2 linked regions of the Microbispora sp. ZYX-F-249 genome follow. The protein of the gene in region 2 binds, or shares a complex with, the protein of the main gene of each other region. Links are inferred from orthologs where the notes say so. Each region holds a gene or a part of one and is shown on either strand. Other genes may lie near its edges. The genes, in order: secY and secA.

Region 1 (9,165 bases), on a different replicon or contig from region 2:
TGCCCGCTTCGGAGGCGCAGGCCGTGCTGCAGTTCGCTCCCCAGGCGGCGAGCGAGACCGTTTACAAGGTGCTCTCGAGCGCGATCGCGAACGCTGAGCACAACTTCAAGCTCGACCGGGACACGCTCTTCGTGAGCCGGGCGTGGGTCGACGAGGGCCCGACGCTCAAGCGCTTCCGCCCGCGTGCCCAGGGTCGTGCCTATCGGATCAACAAGCGGACGAGCCACATCACCGTGATCGTGGAGTCCCGCGAGCCGAAGGGAAGGACCCGCTAGTGGGCCAGAAGGTTAACCCGCACGGGTTCCGCCTCGGCATCACGACCGACTTCAAGAGCCGGTGGTACGCCGACAAGCTGTACAAGTCGTACGTCGCCGAGGACGTGGCGATCCGTCGCATGCTGCAGAAGGGCATGGAGCGGGCCGGCATCTCCAAGGTCGAGATCGAGCGTACGACCGACCGCGTCCAGGTCGACATCCACACCGCCCGGCCGGGCATCGTCATCGGCCGTCGCGGCGCCGAGGCCGACCGCATCCGCGGCGACCTGGAGAAGCTGACCAAGAAGCAGGTCCAGCTGAACATCCTCGAGGTGAAGAACCCCGAGATCGACGCGCAGCTCGTCGCGCAGGGCGTGGCCGAGCAGCTGTCCAGCCGCGTCTCGTTCCGCCGGGCCATGCGCAAGGCCATGCAGTCCGCCATGAAGAGCGGGGCCAAGGGCATCCGTGTCCAGTGCTCCGGCCGTCTCGGCGGCGCCGAGATGTCCCGCTCGGAGTTCTACCGCGAGGGCCGCGTGCCCCTGCACACGCTCCGGGCCGACGTGGACTTCGGCTTCTACGAGGCCCGCACCACCTTCGGCCGCATCGGCGTGAAGGTGTGGATCTACAAGGGCGAGGCCCCGACCAGCCGCTCCGAGCGGGAGGCGGCCGCGGCCGGTGCCCGCGCGAGCCAGCGTCGTGAGCGTGACGACCGTCGCGGTGGTGCGGGCGAGCGTCCGCGTCGCGGTGGCGGCGACCGTCCGCGTCGCGGCGGTGCCGGCCGTACCGACCGTGCACCCAGGACCGAGGCGGCCGCGCAGGCCGCCCCCGAGAGCGGCCCGGCGGAGCAGCCGGGTGCTGAAGGGAGCTGACCATGCTGATCCCGCGCAGGGTCAAGCACCGCAAGCAGCACCGGCCCGACCGCAGCGGCGCCGCCAAGGGCGGCACCCGGGTCGTCTTCGGCGAGTTCGGCATTCAGGCGCTTGAGCACTCCTACGTGACCAACCGCCAGATCGAGGCCGCACGTATCGCCATGACCCGGCACATCCGCCGTGGCGGCAAGGTGTGGATCAACATCTTCCCGGACCGTCCCCTGACGAAGAAGCCGGCCGAGACCCGCATGGGTTCCGGTAAGGGCTCTCCGGAGTGGTGGATCGCCAATGTCAAGCCCGGCCGTGTCATGTTCGAGCTGTCCGGTGTCGCCGAGCCCGTGGCCCGCGAGGCCATGCGGCGCGCGATGCACAAGCTCCCCATGAAGTGCCGTTTCGTCAAGCGTGAAGTGGGTGAGGCGTGATGGCTAAGGGTCTGACCGCCGCGGAGCTGCGAGTCGAGGACCAGGAGGTCCTGGTCCAGAAGCTGAAGGAAGCCAAGGAGGAGCTGTTCAACCTCCGCTTCCAGGCGGCGACCGGGCAGCTGGAGAGCCACGGGCGGCTGCGCGCCGTCCGCCGCGAGATCGCCCGCATCTACACCGTGATGCGCGAGCGCGAGCTCGGGATCGTCACGGTCGAGAAGGAGCCGAGCGATGTCTGAAGCAACCGAGACCCCGACCACCGAGACGCAGCGGAACTACCGCAAGACCCGTGAGGGCCTGGTCGTCAGCGACAAGATGGACAAGACCGTCGTCGTCGCCGTCGAGGACCGCGTCAAGCACCCGCTGTACGGCAAGGTCATCCGCCGTACGACGAAGTACAAGGCCCACGACGAGCAGAACTCCTGCGGCGTCGGCGACCGCGTCCTCCTGATGGAGACCCGGCCGCTGTCGGCCACCAAGCGGTGGCGAGTCGTCGAGATCCTCGAGAAGGCCAAGTAACCTCACATAGACGCGCCTCGTGGGGGGTGGGAGACCCGCCCCCCACTACGGTGTCCAAGGGGCGGGGCCGGCTGTCGGCCCCGTCCGCCAGCGGTGGCGGTCGTACGGCTGTCGCCGAGGGAAAAAGACCACATCAGTTCGGCCAGGCTCACCACGAGGGTGAGAACCGGCACGACACACAGGAGTAGACGTGATCCAGCAGGAGTCGCGGCTCAAGGTCGCCGACAACACGGGTGCGAAGGAAATCCTTTGCATCCGCGTGCTCGGCGGCTCGGGTCGGCGCTACGCGGGAATCGGCGACATCATCGTGGGCACGGTGAAGGACGCCATTCCCGGCGGGGGCGTTAAGAAAGGCGACGTTGTCAAGGCTGTCGTGGTGCGCACCGTGAAGGAGCGCCGCCGCCCCGACGGCTCCTACATCCGCTTCGACGAGAACGCCGCGGTCATCATCAAGGACAGCGGTGACCCCCGGGGCACCCGCATCTTCGGCCCGGTCGGCCGTGAACTGCGCGACAAGAAGTTCATGCGCATCATCTCGCTCGCGCCGGAGGTGCTGTGATGCCGAAGCTGCACGTGAAGAAGGGCGACCTCGTCCAGGTCATCGCCGGCAAGGACAAGGGCGCCAAGGGCCGGATCATCGCCGCCTACCCGCGCGAGGAGCGCGTGGTGGTCGAGGGCGTCAACATGATCAAGAAGCACTCCAAGGTCACCAACCAGGGACCGCGCGGCGCCAAGGAAGGCGGCGTGCAGACCATGGAGGCTCCCATCCACGTGAGCAACGTCAAGAAGCTCAAGGATGACGAGAAGAAGCCCGAGAAGAAGGCCGCCGCGAAGGGCGACGCCGAGGCGACGGGTGAGGACAACTGATGACCGCGACCACTGAAGAGCGGACCGTTCCGCGCCTCAAGCAGCGCTACCGCGAGGAGATCATCGCGAAGCTGCGCGAGGAGTTCGGCATCGAGAACATCATGCAGGTGCCCACGATCACCAAGATCAAGGTGAACATGGGCGTCGGCGAGGCCGCTCGCGACTCGAAGCTCATCGAGGGCGCCGTGCGCGACCTCACCGCCATCACCGGCCAGAAGCCGGCCGTCGCCCGCGCCCGCAAGTCCATCGCGCAGTTCAAGCTGCGCGAGGGCATGCCGATCGGCGCGCACGTGACGCTGCGCGGCGACCGCATGTGGGAGTTCCTCGACCGCCTGCTGTCCCTGGCGCTGCCGCGTATCCGGGACTTCCGCGGCCTGTCGCCGAAGCAGTTCGACGGCAACGGCAACTACACCTTCGGCCTCACCGAGCAGGTCATGTTCCACGAGGTGGACCAGGACAAGGTCGACCGGCAGCGGGGCATGGACATCACGGTCGTGACCACCGCGAAGAACGACGAGCAGGGCCGGGCGCTGCTGAAGCTCCTCGGTTTCCCCTTCAAGGAGGCCTGATCATGGCGAAGACGTCGCTGAAGGTCAAGGCAGCGCGCAAGCAGAAGTTCGAGGTCCGGGCGTACACTCGTTGCTCCCGCTGCGGCCGTCCCCGCGCTGTCTACCGCAAGTTCGGGCTGTGCCGCGTGTGCTTCCGCGAGATGGCGCACCGGGGCGAGCTGCCCGGCATCACCAAGTCGAGCTGGTAAGCCCCGCGGGCCAGCCGCAAAGAAGTCATATCAACCGGGCGCTGACCACAGCGCCCACGACCACACCGAAGGTCCCATCGGGGAAACCGCGGTGAGGAAGGCCACCGGCCATGACGATGACCGACCCGATCGCAGACATGCTGACGCGTCTGCGTAACGCGAACTCGGCCTATCACGACACCGTGAGCATGCCTTACTCGAAGATCAAGGCGCACATCGCGGAGATCCTCCAGCAGGAGGGCTACATCCAGGGCTGGAGCGTCGAGGACGCGAAGGTTGGCAAGAACCTCGTGATGGAGCTGAAGTTCGGCCCCAGCCGCGAGCGCTCCATCGCGGGCCTGCGCCGGGTGTCGAAGCCCGGTCTGCGGGTCTATGCAAAGAAGGACAACCTGCCCCGCGTTCTGGGCGGTCTGGGCGTCGCGATCATCTCGACGTCCGGCGGTCTCATGACGGACCGGCAGGCGACCAAGCGTGGAGTGGGCGGGGAAGTCCTCGCCTACGTCTGGTAACGAGGGGAGGAACTCAGCATGTCGCGAATCGGACGGCTGCCCATCCCCGTACCGGCGGGTGTCGACATCACGATCGACGGCCGGGAAGTCCAGGTCAAGGGGCCCAAGGGCACGCTCACTCACACGGTCGCCGAGCCCATCGAGGTCTCGCGTGGCGAGGACGGCACCATCGCCGTCACCCGCCCGAACGACGAGAACCGGGTTCGTGCGCTGCACGGCCTGTCGCGCACGCTCATCGCCAACATGGTGGCGGGTGTCACGCAGGGCTACACGAAGACGCTGGAGATCGTCGGCGTCGGTTACCGCGTCGCGGCCAAGGGCCCGACGCAGCTGGAGTTCTCGCTTGGCTTCAGCCACCCGGTGATCGTCGACGCGCCCGACGGCGTCTCCTTCCGCGTCGAGAAGCCGACCCTGTTCCACGTGGACGGCATCGACAAGCAGAAGGTCGGCGAGGTCGCCGCGAACATCAGGAAGCTGCGCAAGCCGGACCCGTACAAGGGCAAGGGCGTGCGCTACCAGGGCGAGGTTGTCCGCCGCAAGGTCGGAAAGGCTGGTAAGTAGCCATGGCTGGAAAGACTGCGTTCGGCAAGCACACGGCCGCCCGCACGGTCTCCCGGGCCCGCCGGCACAACCGCGTCCGCAAGAACGTGTTCGGCACGGCCGAGCGTCCGCGTCTGGTCGTCAACCGGTCCACGCGTCACCTGTTCGTGCAGATCGTCGACGACACCCAGGGCCACACGCTGGTGAGCGCCTCCACCATGGACGCCTCCCTGCGCGGCGCCGAGGGTGACAAGACCGAGAAGGCGAAGAAGGTCGGCGAGCTTCTCGCTCAGCGGGCCAAGACCGCCGGGATCACCGCTGTCGTGTTCGACCGCGGTGGTAACCGCTACGCGGGGCGGATCGCCGCTCTCGCGGACAGCGCCCGTGAAGGCGGGCTGGAGTTCTGATGGCTCCGGTCCGAGGGTCGCGCCTCATGACCCGTCCCAAGAGCAACGAGAAGAGGAACCACTGATGGCTGCAGCTCCGCGTCGCGGTGCCGGCGGCGGTGGCGAGCGGCGTGACCGTCGTGATGACCGCCGCGGTGGCGCCGCAGACAAGGGCGTCTCGTACATCGAGCGCGTCGTAAAGATCAACCGAGTGGCCAAGGTCGTCCAGGGCGGCCGGCGCTTCAGCTTCACCGCGCTGGTCATCGTCGGCGACGGCAACGGCCTCGTCGGGGTCGGCTACGGCAAGGCCAAGGAGGTGCCCGCGGCGATCGCCAAGGGCGTCGAGGAGGCCAAGAAGCACTTCTTCAAGGTCCCGCGCATCCAGGGCACCATCCCGCACCCGGTGCAGGGTGAGGACGCCGCCGGCGTCGTCCTCCTGCGTCCGGCCTCGCCCGGTACGGGCGTCATCGCGGGTGGCCCGGTCCGCGCGGTCCTGGAGTGCGCCGGGATCCACGACGTGCTGTCCAAGTCGCTCGGCTCGGACAACCCGATCAACATCGTGCACGCCACCGTGGCGGCTCTGAAGGGCCTCAGCCGGCCCGAGGAGATCGCCGCCCGGCGTGGCCTGCCGATCGAGGACGTCGCTCCCAAGGCCATGCTGAAGGCTCGCGCCGAGGGCCTGGCCGAGGCCGCGGCCGCCGCGAAGGCGGTGAGCTAGCAATGGCTCGCCTGAAGATCACCCAGACCCGGTCCAAGATCGGCGGCCAGCAGAACCAGCGTGACTCGCTGCGTTCGCTGGGCCTGAAGCGAATCGGCGACGTGGTCGTCAAGGAGGACCGTCCCGAGATCCGGGGGATGGTCGCCAAGGTGTCGCACCTCGTCGAGGTTGAGGAGGTCGACTAGTCATGACCGAGAACGCTCCGCTCAAGATCCACGACCTCCGTCCGGCCCCCGGCTCCAACAAGGCCAAGACCCGCAAGGGCCGTGGCGAGGGCTCCAAGGGCAAGACGGCCGGCCGTGGCACCAAGGGCACCCGGGCCCGTACGGCAGTCATGCCGGGCTTTGAAGGCGGCCAGGTTCCGCTCCAGCGGCGGCTGCCGAAGCTGAAGGGCTTCTCCAACGCCCTGTTCAAGACGACCTACCAGGTCGTCAACCTGGACAGGCTCGGGGAGCTGTTCCCCCAGGGCGGCGACGTCACGCTCGACGACCTGGTGGCCAAGGGTGCGGTCCGCAAGAACCAGCCCGTTAAGGTGCTGGGCACCGGCGAGATCTCCGTGGCGGTGAACGTGCAGGCGCACGCCTTCTCCGCCAGCGCGAAGGAGAAGATCGCCGCGGCCGGTGGCTCGGTTTCCGAGCTGTAGGCATGACGCTGCACGAGGCGCGGAGGTTCACTATGAGCCTCCGCGCCCGTAGTGCGTTAGAGTTCGCCTGGCACGGGGCTCCATCCGTGCCCGACCAAGCACTCTGGCAGGAAGACATGTCGATGGACGCCTTGCGGGCCATCGCCGACCGTTACCGCGTCACTGGCGCGCAGGAGGGACCGTGCTGACCGCGATTACCCGGGCGTTCCGTACGCCGGACCTGCGCAATAAGCTGCTCTTCACACTGGGCATCATCGTGCTGTTCCGGCTTGGCTCGGTGCTTCCCACGCCGGGCGTCAACGCCCAGAACGTGGCCCTGTGTCTGGAGCAGGCCCAGGCGGGCGACTCCGGCAACATCTACGGGATGGTGCAGCTGTTCAGCGGCGGCGCCCTGTTGAAACTTTCAGTGTTCGCACTCGGCATCATGCCGTACATCACCGCGAGCATCATCCTGCAGCTGCTGACGGTGGTGATCCCCAGGCTGGAAGCCCTCAAGAAGGAGGGCCAGTCGGGGACGGCGAAGATCACGCAGTACACACGTTATCTGACCATCGGACTGGCGGTGCTGCAGTCGACGGCGTTCGTCGCACTGGCGCGCAGCGGCCAGCTGTTCCCCAACTGTAACGAGCAGATCCTGCTGAGCCAGGAGGTCTTCCCCCTGGTGACCATGGTCATCACGATGACCGCGGGTACGGCTGTGATCATGTGGCTGGGCGAGCTCGTCACCGACCGCGGCGTCGGCAACGGCATGTCGATCCTGATCTTCACCCAGGTCATCGCGGTGTTCCCGTCCGAGCTGGTGAACATCTTCCGGCAGAGCCCGTTCAAGTTCGTCATCGTCATGATCGTCGGAATCGTGATGATCGGCGTCGTCGTCTTCATCGAGCAGGCGCAGCGCCGCATCCCGGTGCAGTACGCCAAGCGGATGGTCGGCCGCCGGATGTACGGCGGCACCTCGACCTACATCCCGCTCAAGGTGAACCAGGCGGGCATCATCCCGGTCATCTTCGCCTCGTCGCTGCTGTACCTGCCCCAGCTCCTGGTGACGCTGTTCGGCAACAGCCAGAAGCCCAACGTGGTGATCGACTGGCTGGCGCGGAACCTGGTTCAGGGCGACAGCGCGGTCTACATGGCCGTGTTCTTCGCGATGATCGTCTTCTTCACGTACTTCTATGTGTCCATCACTTTCAACCCCCCTGAAGTGGCCGACAACATGAAGAAGTACGGTGGGTTCATTCCGGGCATCCGCCCGGGCCGGCCGACCGCTGAGTACCTGAGCTACGTGCTCAACAGGCTCACGGCCACAGGCGCTCCGTATCTGGGCTTCATCTCGCTGATCCCGATCATCGCGCTTGGGGCGGTCGGGGCGAGCCAGAACTTCCCGTTCGGAGGGACCAGCATTCTGATCATGGTTGGTGTTGGTCTGGACACGGTCAAGCAGATCGAGAGCCAGCTTCAGCAGCGCAACTACGAGGGCTTCCTGAGATAGTGCGCGTCGTCCTGGTTGGGCCCCCCGGAGCGGGTAAGGGGACGCAGGCCCAGTTCATCGCATCGCACCTGTCGATCCCGAAAATCTCGACGGGCGACATCTTCCGTGCCAACGTGTCCGGCGGTACGGAGCTCGGCAAACTTGCCAAGGAGTACATGGACCGCGGTGATCTCGTCCCCGACGAGGTGACCGTGGCCATGGTCCGCGACCGGTTGTCGGAGGACGACGCGCAGGAGGGCTTCCTCCTGGACGGCTTTCCCCGCAACGTGCCCCAGGCCGAGGTCCTCAAGAAGATGCTGGCCGAGTTCGGCACGGGGCTCGACGTGGTCCTCAACCTGGTCGTCGAGGACGACGAGGTCGTACGCCGGCTCGCGGGGCGGCGTACGTGCCGTTCCTGCGGCAAGGTGTGGCATGTGCTGTTCGACCCGCCCGCGGTGGAGGGCGTCTGCGACGCCTGCGGCGGGGAGCTCTTCCAGCGGGACGACGATCGCGAGGAGACCATCAGGCGGCGCCTGGAGGTCTACCAGGAGCAGACGTCGCCGCTCATCTCGTTCTACGCCGACGAGGGCATCCTGCAGGGGGTCGACGCGACCGGGCCGGTCGAGGAGATCACCCAGCGGGCGATGTCGGCGCTGCGACGGTTCGCCGACTGAACCATTACCGCGGCCGGGAACGCCACTCCACTCCATGGGGTGGCGTTCAGGCTTATATGGGACAATTTCGGCAGGGGGTGTGACTACGTGTTCAAGAAGAACCGGCACGGAATTCAGATCAAGAGCGCGGAGCAACTGGAGAAGATGCGGGCGGCCGGCCTGGTCGTCGGCCGGACGCTGGAGTTGCTCCGGACGTCGGTCCGGCCCGGGATGACGCCGCTCGACCTCGACGCCATCGCCGAGGAGGCGATCCGGAGCGAGGGCGCGATCCCGTCGTTCAAGGGTTACCAGGGCTTCCCCGCCACGATCTGCGCTTCCGTGAACGACGAGGTCGTCCACGGCATCCCCACCGACCGCCGCGCGCTGCGCGAGGGCGACATCATCTCCATCGACTGCGGCGCGATCCTCGACGGGTGGCACGGAGACTCGGCGATCACCGTGGGGATCGGGGAGGTGGACCCCAAGCTGACCGAGCTCATGCGGGTGACCGAGGAGGCCATGTGGTGGGGCATCGCGGCCCTGCGGGTCGGCGGGCACCTGAG
Region 2 (9,637 bases):
TCCGGCCCGCCCGCGACTCGATCAGGTAGCGGCCGTAGACCGCCGCGTTGTCCGAGGTGCCGCGGGCCACGAACAGCAGGTGGCGGGTGCCGCGCGCGACCGCCTCGACGTCGCCGGTCCTCGGGAGGAGGGCGTCCAGCGTCGCCCGGATCGCCGCGGGCTGCTCGGCGATCTCACCGCGCATTCTGGTCGTCATCGATGATCATCCCTTGCTTGGCGAGATTTGTCCGTTATCGATCCGTCGCCGGCCCATACATTGACACACATTTCCCGGCTGTGGTCTAGTCCGGACTAGACCAGTAAGAACCTTAACTTATTCGGACGATCCAGAGCGAGAGGGGAGGATCAGTGGCCCAGATCGATCCGGACAGCCCGGTGCCCAAGTATTTCCAGCTGCGGGAGATCCTGCTCGACCTCATCGAGAGCAACGAGCTGCCGATCGGCGCGGCGATCCCCTCCGAGCGTGACCTGAGCCAGCGTTACGACCTGTCCCGTATGACGGTACGGCAGGCCGTCGACCACCTGGTGTCCGAGGGCCGGTTGCACCGGGTCCCCGGCAAGGGCACGTTCGTGGCCCGGCCGAAAATCGAGCTGGCGCTTCAACTCACCTCCTTCACCGACGACATGCGGGCGCGCGGCATGGAGCCGGGCTCCCGTGACCTGGACCGGCGGGTGGTCCGGGCCAGTGCCCACCTCGCGCGGCAGCTCGGCATCCAGCCGGGAGACGCCGTCCACTTCATCGAGCGGCTGCGCACGGCGGACGGGGAACCGCTGAGCATCGAGCGCGCCCACATCCCGGTCGCGCTCGCGCCCGATCTCGACACCTACGACCTGACCGGACGATCCCTGTACTCCCTGCTCGAGTCGCGCTACGGACTCGTCATGGACGCCGGGGAGCTGACCATCGACGGCGGCGTCGCCGATCCGAGCGACGCCGACCTGCTCAAACTGCCCCGGGGCGGGGCCGTGCTGCTGCTGCAGCGCCGGTCCTTCGCCGGCGGGGTCTGCGCCGAACTCGGCGTCTCCACCTATCGCGCCGACCGCTACCAGCTCCGGACGCTCCTCGGAGCCCCGGCCAGACGCCTCTAGTAGTCCCCCCACCCTGGAGGAACACCCGATGAGTTCCACCTCCGCCGACGCGGGCCTGCCCGCGGCACCCTCGAACCAGAACGCGGTGATGACCGCGCTGTCCCGTATCGGCCGCTCGCTGATGCTCCCGATCGCGGCGCTGCCCGCCGCGGCGATCCTGCTCCGGATCGGCCAGGACGACCTCCTCGGCCGCACGGACAACGCCGCTCTCGACAAGATCGCTCATGTCATCGCCAACGCCGGCGGCGCCCTGTTCGACGCGCTGCCGCTGCTGTTCGCGGTCGGTGTCGCGATCGGTTTCGCCCGGCGCGCCGACGGCTCGACCGCCCTGGCGGCCGTGGTCGGCTACCTCGTCTGGGACCGGGTCACCCACCTGATGTTCTTCGACGCCTCCGCGGACTCGGCGGTGCACACGAAGGTGGCGCAGACCGTCGTGGGAGCGGACGGCAAGCCGGCCGAAGCGCTCAACCTCGCGTCGGCCAACCCGACCGGAGTGCTCGGCGGCATCCTCATGGGAATCGTCACGGCCATCCTGTGGCAGCGCTTCTATCGGACGAAGCTGCCCGCCTACCTGGCCTTCTTCGGCGGCCGCCGTTTCGTGCCGATCCTCACCGCGCTCGCCGGGCTCATCCTCGGTGTGATCTTCGGCCTGATCTGGCCGCCCATCGGGCAGGGCCTGAGCAACTTCGGCGACTGGCTCGCCACTCACTCGACGCTCGGTGCGGGCATCTACGGGATCGTGAACCGGGGCCTCATCCCCTTCGGTCTGCACCACTTCGTCAACTCGATCGTCTGGTTCACCGTGCCGGAGTGCACCGTCGGCGCGACCCAGGCCGCGGGCGACCTGAACTGCTACTTCGCCGGTCAGGACGGCGCCGGAGCCTTCATGGCGGGCTTCTTCCCGGTCATGATGTTCGGCCTGCCGGCCGCCGCGATCGCCATGTGGCGGGCCGCCCCGCCGCACCGCCGCGCCACGGTCGGCGGCATCATGCTCTCCTCTGCCCTGATCTCCTTCGTCACCGGCATCACCGAGCCGATCGAGTTCGCGTTCATCTTCGTGGCCCCGATCCTGTTCGGGGTGCACGCGCTGCTCACCGGCGTCTCGATGGCCGTGGTCGCCGCTCTGGACGGACGGCTCGGCTTCGGGTTCTCCGCGGGCCTGATCGACGCCGGCCTCAACGCGTCCAAGGACAACACGCACAACTTCCTGCTGATCATGCTGATCGGCGTCGTCTACTTCGTCCTCTACTACGTGATCTTCAGCTTCCTCATCAAGAAGCTGAACATCATGACGCCCGGCCGCGAACCCGAGCCCGACGTGGACTCCGGGGAGAGCGCCGAGACGGCGCGAGCCCGCGCCTGACGCGTCACGTCCCCTCTCAGGGAGACAGGGGCGCCCGGTGATCCCGGGCGCCCCTGTTGTGTTTCCCGCGGTTGCGGATGCCGTTAATCACCGATCGGACCATGCGCGAATCCAAAGGGATCACGCCAACCCGAGGGGATTTCCCGGACGAACGGCGGCACAAAGGCCCGCCATTCGGCAAAGTTGGCGTGTCCCGTATCAGGAGGGATGACCGCAACCTCTATTAGGCGTCAGGTTCACGGCGCACGAGAGCGGAGTCCCGATGCCCAAGCCCGTCCCCCTGCCACGGCTCGCGTCCGTCCCCCCGGCCGACCCGCCGTACGACGAACGCGACGGCGGCGGCCGCATCACGCGCCCCGGCACGTACGGCGCGCTCGCCCTGGCCCCGGTCCCGCGCCGTACGGGCACGCCAACGGACGAGCGCCGCCTGCGGGGGCTCGGCCAGGCACTCGCGGAAGTCCTGGCGGGCCGCAGGCCCCCGGAGACGGTCGCCGGGCGGCTCACCGAGCGGGCCTACCGCGAACTGGTCCGGGCCGGGAAGATGATCGACGCCGAGCGGCCGCCGCTGACGGGGCTTCCCCATGTGCAGCGCCCCCGCGACGGCGCGATCGAGATGTGCCTGCTCGTCCACTGCGGGCCGCGCAGCCACGTGCTCGCCGTACGGCTGGAGCGCCAGGGCGTGCAGTGGCTGGTCACCGAGTTCGAGACCGCGTGACCGGGACCCCCATGACGCGAAGGACCCCGCCGGGCAGGCCCGGCGGGGTCCGTTCTCAGGTCAGGTCACGCCTGCTGGTTGCGCGGGTCACCGTGGCAGCGCTTGTACTTCTTGCCCGACCCGCAGGGGCAGGGCGCGTTGCGCTCGGTGTCGCCGTAGGCGGCGCGCTGCTCGGGGGTCGACCGCACCCGGCTGACCTCCACGTCGCCGCTCTCGCCCGGCGCGCTGTAGACCATCTCCGTCGGCCGCGACGGCTGCCGCAGCGCCCGGGCGATGATCGAACCGGTCTCGGAGAGCGTCGTGTCGTCCTCGGCGTTCTCCTCGACGATCGGGTTGGCCTGCACCTCGACCTCGAGGTTGAACAGGTAGCCGACCGACTCCTCCTTGATGCCGTCGAGCATCGCGGAGAACATCTCGTAGCCCTCGCGCTGGTACTCGATCAGCGGGTCCTTCTGGGCATAGGCGCGCATGCCGATGCCCTCCTGGAGGTAGTCCATCTCGTAGAGGTGCTCGCGCCACTTGCGGTCGAGCACGGAGAGGATGACCCGGCGCTCCAGCTCGCGCATCGCCTCGGAGCCGAGTTGCTCCTCGCGGCGGTCGTAGGCCGCGAGCGCGTCCTCCTTGACCTTTTCGGCCATGAGTTCCGCCGTCAGCTCCTCCCGGTCGCCGCCGATCCGCTCGATGAGCTCGTCGACGGTGAAGGAGATCGGGTAGAGCTGGCCGAACGCCTTCCACAGCTTCTCGAGGTCCCACTCCTCGGCGAAGCCCTCCGCGGTGGCGCCCTTGACGTAGTCGTCGATGACGTCGGTGACGAAGGTGCGGACCTGCTCGTGCAGGTCGGCGCCCTCCAGCACCCGCCGCCGCTCGGCGTAGATGACCGTGCGCTGGCGGTTCATCACCTCGTCGTACTTCAGGACGTTCTTGCGGATCTCGAAGTTCTGCTGCTCGACCTGGTGCTGCGCGGAGGCGATGGCCTTGGACACCATCCCCGACTCGATCGGCACGTCGTCCGGGATGTTGAGCCGCGTCATGATCATCTCGACCCGGGCCGAGTTGAACAGCCGCATGAGGTCGTCCTCGAGCGAGAGGTAGAAGCGCGACTCGCCGGGGTCGCCCTGACGGCCGGAACGACCGCGGAGCTGGTTGTCGATGCGCCGCGACTCGTGCCGCTCGGTGCCCAGCACGTAGAGGCCGCCGGCCTCGGTGACCTCCTCGTGCTCGGCCTTGACGGCCTCCTTCGCCTTCTCCAGCGCCTCGGGCCAGGCCTTCTCGTACTCCTCCGGAGTCTCGGAGGGCGACAGGCCGCGCTGCTGAAGCTCGAGGTCGGCGCGGAACTCGGGGTTGCCGCCGAGCATGATGTCGGTGCCTCGACCGGCCATGTTGGTCGCCACGGTGACCGCGCCCTTACGGCCCGCCTCGGCGACGATCGCGGCCTCACGGGCGTGGTTCTTCGCGTTCAGCACCTCATGGGGCACGCCCTGGCGCTTGAGCATCCGCGACAGCTTCTCGGACTTCTCGACGCTGGTGGTGCCGACGAGGACCGGCTGGCCCTTCTCGTAGCGCGCCTTGATGTCCTCGACGCACGCCTGGAACTTGGCGTCCTCGGTCTTGTAGACGACGTCGGGCTGGTCCTTGCGGACCATCGGCCGGTTCGTCGGGATCGGGACGACGCCCAGCTTGTAGGTCTGGTGGAACTCGTTGGCCTCGGTGGCGGCCGTACCGGTCATGCCGGCGAGCTTCTCGTAGAGGCGGAAGTAGTTCTGGAGGGTGATCGTGGCGAGAGTCTGGTTCTCGTCCTTGATCTTCACGCCTTCCTTGGCCTCGATGGCCTGGTGCATGCCCTCGTTGTAGCGGCGGCCGTGCAGGACGCGCCCGGTGAACTCGTCGACGATCAGGACCTCGCCGTCGACGACGATGTAGTCCTTGTCCTTCTTGAACAGTTCCTTGGCCTTGAGCGCGTTGTTGAGGAACTGCACGAGGTGGGTGTGCTCGGGCTTGTAGAGGTTGTCGATGCCGAGCCAGTCCTCGACCTTCTCCACGCCCGCCTCGAGGATGCCGACGGTGCGCTTCTTCTCGTCGACGACGTAGTCGCCGGTGCTCTCCTCGCCGTCCTTGCCCTCGGTGCCGCGCCGCAGCCGCGGCACGATCTTGGCGAACTCCTGATACCACTTGCCCGACTGCTCACCCGGGCCGGAGATGATGAGCGGAGTCCTGGCCTCGTCGATCAGGATCGAGTCGACCTCGTCCACGATGGCGAAGTTGTGGCCGCGCTGGACGCACTCCTCCTTGGACCACGCCATGTTGTCGCGGAGGTAGTCGAAGCCGAACTCGTTGTTCGTGCCGTACGTGATGTCGGCGTTGTACTGCTTGCGGCGCTCCTCCGGCGACATGTTCGCCAGGATGACGCCGACCTCCAGGCCGAGGAAGCGGTGGACCCGGCCCATGGTCTCGGCGTCGCGCTTGGCCAGGTAGTCGTTGACCGTGACGACGTGGACGCCCTTGCCGGAGATGGCGTTCAGGTACGCGGGAAGGGTACAGGTGAGGGTCTTGCCCTCACCGGTGCGCATCTCGGAGATGTTGCCCATGTGCAGGTTGGCGCCACCCATGAGCTGCACGTCGAAGTGGCGCTGCCCGAGGACCCGGCGAGCGGCCTCGCGGACGGTCGCGAACGCCTCCGGCAGCAGGTCGTCGAGGGACTCGCCCTCGGCGTGGCGCTGCTTGTACTCGGCGGTCAGCGCGCGGAGCTCGGCGTCGGACAGGCTCGTGAAGTCCTCTTCGATGGAGTTGACCTGCTCGGCGATGCGCTTGAGCTTCCGCAGAGTCTTGCCTTCGCCGGCGCGAAGGATCTTGTCGAGAATGGCTGGCACTTTTAGTAAAGCTCCTCGCAGGTCTACCCCGGCCGATCACCGGGGTGTGAGGACGAGACATACTTCCCCGCTAGCCATCGTAGGCGGTTCCAGTACCAGACACACCCACCTGCAATCGACGGAGCGCCGCGGCACAATCGCGTAACTCATAAGGGGAAAACCGCGCCCAAGGATCCCCCGATGTTCCGACCACCTCTGCCATCAGGTAGAAAACGGGGTATGGCACAGAGCGGACACCAGGGCAGCCACGCGGGTAGCGCCAAATCTTGGCTCGCCGTCTCCATCATCCTCATCGGCTTCACGTTCGGGGGCGTGGCGCTGACCCTCGGCCCGAACTGGCTCTTCGTCTGGATCGGCGTGGGCATCTGCGCCGTCGGCGGCCTCCTCGCGCTCGCGTTCGACATCTTCTCGGACGTGATCGTGGACGCCCCCAGAGAGGTTCCGGTCCAGGAGCACCACTCGCCGTTCGAGCACCGGTCCATCACCTCCTGAGGTCGCTCCGGACCCGAATCCGAACCACCGTAAGAGTTTTGTCGGTCACGGCGTCTAGCATCTGTGGCTGTGACCGACCTGACCGCCGATCTCACCGCTGACGAGGCCCGAAGGATCATCCTCCGGGCCCAGGGTTTCCTCGGCGCCGCGGCCCGCGGCGGCGGTGTCTCCGCCATGCTGCGGCGCGTCGGCGCCGTTCAGCTCGACACCATCTCCGTCCTCGCCCGCTCCCACGAGCTCGTCGCGTACGCGCGCCTCGGGGCGGTCGGGCGCCCCGCGGTCGAGCGGGCCTACTGGGACGACCCCGCCCGGGCCTTCGAGTACTGGTGCCACGCCGCCTGCGTCCTGCCCATCGAGCAGTGGCCGCTGTACGCCTTCCGCCGCCGGGCCTACCGGGAGCGGCGGTTCCGCTGGCACGAGGTGCCTCCCGTCGTCGACAAGGTCCTGGAGCAGGTGCGCACGGACGGCCCGCTGACCACGGCCGACATCGGCGGCGCCAAGAACGGGGGCCCGTGGTGGGACTGGTCGGACACCAAGATCGCGATTGAGTTCCTGCTCGACATCGGCGAGGTCGTCTGCACCCGCCGCGTCGGCTGGCGGCGCGTCTACGAGCTGGCCGAGCGCGCGGTCCCCGCGGACCTGCTCGCGCAGGACCTGTCCGACGAGGAGTGCGTGACCCGGCTGACCGCGATCGCGGGTCGGTCGCTCGGCGTGGCGACCAGGGCGGACCTGGTCGACTTCACCCGCGTCAAGGGCGGGCACGCCGCCATGCTCGACGAGGCGCTGCTGAGCGGCGCGGCCGGCCTCGTGCCCGTACGCGTGTCGGGCTGGCCGGGCCGGCGCGGCGCGGACGCGGGCGGGCCGAACGCCTGGGCCGATCCCGCGGCGCTGGACGGCGAGCCGCGCGGGCGGCACCGCACCACGCCGCTGTCGCCGTTCGACTCGCTCATCTGGGAGCGGGCGCGGGCGGAACGGGTCTTCGGCCTCAACCACCGCCTGGAGGCGTACGTCCCGAAGGACAAGCGGGTGCACGGCTACTTCGCGATGCCGGTGCTCGCGGGCGGGCGCATCATCGGCCGGGTCGACCCGGCCCGCGAGGGCGCCACACTGGTCGCCCGGCAGGTCGGCTTCGAGCCGGGCGGCGGCCGCAGCCGGGCCGTGGAGGCGATGAGCGACGCCCTCTGGGAGGCCGCGAGCTGGGTCGGCTGCAGCGACGTGCGGGTGGAGCGGGTCACCGCCCCGGACCTGGAGGCTCCGTTGCGCGCCGCCGTGGCCCGCGGTCCCGAGCGGGCGCCGGCCAAGCAGTCGCCAAGTGTCCCCTAAGGACGTGTTCCGACAGTGGACGCATGACGACAGACGACGCGGTCACCCCGCTCCCCCTGCACCGGCTCGCGTGCGGCATCGCGCTCGCGGCCTACGCCGCCTCCATCGCCTTCCAGATCTACCGGGCCACCCGGGGCACCGGCCTCGCGGTCGACGACTTCGGCGTGAACGCCGTGGTCGTCTACGGGGCCGGGGTCGCCCTCGCCCTCACCCTGCTCGGCGACCGCCGCTGGTCGTGGTGGGTCAACGGAGCGCTGTCCGCCGTGGTGGTCGCGCAGGCGCCGTTCGCCTACTACCCCTCGGTGGCCGGCGCCCGCCCGCTGGAGACCTGGGACTGGCTGGAGGGCATCTGGTTCACCGCGCTCCTGGTGCTCGTGGTCGCGTGCGCGGTGGTCCGGCTCAGCGGCGTCCGGCTCGTGCGGGCACGGCCCGGCGCCCTCACCCCGCTCAGGTGATCTCCAGCAGCCGCTCGCGCACCGCGTAGACCACGGCCTCCATGCGCGAGTGGAGCTGGAGCTTCTCCAGGATGTTGCGGACGTGGTTCTTCACCGTGTTCTCGGAGATGAACAGGTCCTTGGCGATCTCGCGGTTGTTCATGCCCTTCGCGACGAGGCGCAGGACCTCCATCTCCCGTTCGGTCAGGCGGGGAACCGGGAGCTGGGGCGGCCGCTCGGCCTCCTTGCGGCTCATGTTCGCGAACTCGCTGATCAACTTGGCCGCCATGGCGGGGTTGATGAGCGACTGACCCTCGTGGACGCCGCGCACGGCGTCGGGCACCTCGTCGATCTGGACGTCCTTGAGCAGGTATCCGGTGGCACCCGCCTTGATCGCCTCGAAGAGGTCCTCCTCCTCGTCGCTGACCGTCAGCATGATGATCCGGGTGCTCGGCACCGACTCCTTGATCTTCCGGGTCGCCCCGATGCCGTCCAGCCTCGGCATGCGGACGTCCATCAGGACCACGTCCGGCATCAACCGGTCCGCGAGTTCGACGGCCTCCTGGCCGTCGTTCGCCTCGCCTACCACCTCGATGTCCGCCTCCGCGGCCAGCGCGAGCTCCAGACTGCGGCGGATCAGCGCGTGATCGTCCACGATCAGCACACGGATCGGCTCGCTTCGACCGGCTGCTCGGGCCGCCTCGTCGGGTCGGGTCACGGAACCTCCTTGCGGGGGCCAAGGACGCTGGATCGCCATCATTACACGGGTGCCAGGGTGGTTAGGGATCTTGTCGCGCCCGTCCGTCCCTCTCCGCCCGGTTTCTGCCCGGATGTGCGGAGCCCCGGCCCAGATGTCCGGGCCGGGGCGCCTCGCGGAAGCTAGCTCTCGACGAGCCTGAGGACTCCGTAGTCATAGCCGCGCCGGCGGTAGACGACGCTCGGCTGGCCCCCTTCCTTGTCGCGGAAGAGGTAGAAGTCGTGACCCACCAGCTCCATCTCCAGGAGCGCCTGGTCGATCGTCATGGGGTCGGCCTTGTGGAACTTCTCGCGGACGATCAGCGGTCCTTCGCCGTCCATCTCGATGGGCACGATGGGCTCGGACGTCGCGCCCCGCTCCGCGGCGGTCTCCGCCGGGATCTCTGCGACCGGCGTCGGCTCCGGTTCCTCCCGGAGGGTCTGGATCTCCCCCTGGACGTCCGCCACCGCGGTGTACGAGGCGACCGAGCGAGGATAGTTCTTCCCATGGTGGATCTTGCGGCGGTCGGCGAGGCGCCTCAGCCGCTCCTCCAGCTTGCCGATGGCGATGTCCAGCGCCGAGAACCGGTCGTCCGCACAGGCCTCGGCGCGGATGGCG

Evidence for each region.
Region 1: the proteins of secA (region 2) and secY are in contact, whole or in part, in a crystal structure (PDB 3DIN), measured with the Thermotoga maritima proteins. The link is inferred for Microbispora sp. ZYX-F-249 from one-to-one orthologs. Residues at the interface, in WP_004082002.1 of Thermotoga maritima: Glu261, Ala262, Arg263, Lys300, Ala301, Arg302, Thr303, Ile304, Ile305, Leu323, Tyr324, Asp325, Pro326, Val329, Ser330, Tyr333, Ile336, Lys340, Phe345, Val349, Glu363, Phe364, Tyr374, Ser375, Gly376, Gly377, Glu393, Ile395, Thr482, Ser483; in WP_004081795.1 of Thermotoga maritima: Glu108, Gly109, Glu110, Glu111, Ala236, Glu237, Arg238, Arg239, Ile240, Thr241, Ile242, Gln243, Tyr244, Ala245, Arg246, Arg247, Val248, Thr249, Gly250, Arg251, Arg252, Val253, Tyr254, Gly256, Ala257, Ser258, Thr259, Tyr260, Leu261, Pro262.

What each region holds. Positions count from the first base shown.
Region 1 is NZ_JBDJAW010000006.1:271,434-280,598, reverse strand. What follows is about bases 5,950-8,816. They hold secY (preprotein translocase subunit SecY), read left to right. Parts: upstream 5,950-6,662; coding sequence 6,663-7,970; downstream 7,971-8,816. Other genes in these bases: map (type I methionyl aminopeptidase), read left to right, coding at 8,711-8,816; AAH991_RS10825 (adenylate kinase), read left to right, coding at 7,970-8,623; rplO (50S ribosomal protein L15), read left to right, coding at 6,026-6,481; rpmD (50S ribosomal protein L30), read left to right, coding at 5,950-6,023. Also shown: rplV (50S ribosomal protein L22), read left to right, coding at 1-275; rpsC (30S ribosomal protein S3), read left to right, coding at 275-1,123; rplP (50S ribosomal protein L16), read left to right, coding at 1,126-1,545; rpmC (50S ribosomal protein L29), read left to right, coding at 1,545-1,781; rpsQ (30S ribosomal protein S17), read left to right, coding at 1,774-2,061; rplN (50S ribosomal protein L14), read left to right, coding at 2,252-2,620; rplX (50S ribosomal protein L24), read left to right, coding at 2,629-2,928; rplE (50S ribosomal protein L5), read left to right, coding at 2,928-3,497; AAH991_RS10865 (type Z 30S ribosomal protein S14), read left to right, coding at 3,500-3,685; rpsH (30S ribosomal protein S8), read left to right, coding at 3,796-4,194; rplF (50S ribosomal protein L6), read left to right, coding at 4,213-4,755; rplR (50S ribosomal protein L18), read left to right, coding at 4,758-5,141; rpsE (30S ribosomal protein S5), read left to right, coding at 5,206-5,838; more of rpmD, read left to right, coding at 5,841-5,949; more of map, read left to right, coding at 8,817-9,165. UniProt on the Escherichia coli protein: The central subunit of the protein translocation channel SecYEG. Consists of two halves formed by TMs 1-5 and 6-10.
Region 2 is NZ_JBDJAW010000052.1:18,083-27,719, reverse strand. Bases 3,033-6,371 are described here. They hold secA (preprotein translocase subunit SecA), read right to left. Parts: upstream 6,035-6,371; coding sequence 3,233-6,034; downstream 3,033-3,232. Other genes in these bases: AAH991_RS35795 (HGxxPAAW family protein), read left to right, coding at 6,254-6,371; AAH991_RS35805 (Rv3235 family protein), read left to right, coding at 3,033-3,167. Outside these bases: AAH991_RS35820 (SIS domain-containing protein), read right to left, coding at 1-196; AAH991_RS35815 (GntR family transcriptional regulator), read left to right, coding at 349-1,089; AAH991_RS35810 (PTS transporter subunit EIIC), read left to right, coding at 1,118-2,452; more of AAH991_RS35805, read left to right, coding at 2,715-3,032; more of AAH991_RS35795, read left to right, coding at 6,372-6,526; AAH991_RS35790 (winged helix-turn-helix domain-containing protein), read left to right, coding at 6,596-7,849; AAH991_RS35785 (hypothetical protein), read left to right, coding at 7,873-8,304; AAH991_RS35780 (response regulator), read right to left, coding at 8,297-9,001; hpf (ribosome hibernation-promoting factor, HPF/YfiA family), read right to left, coding at 9,163-9,637. UniProt on the Escherichia coli protein: Required for protein export, interacts with the SecYEG preprotein conducting channel.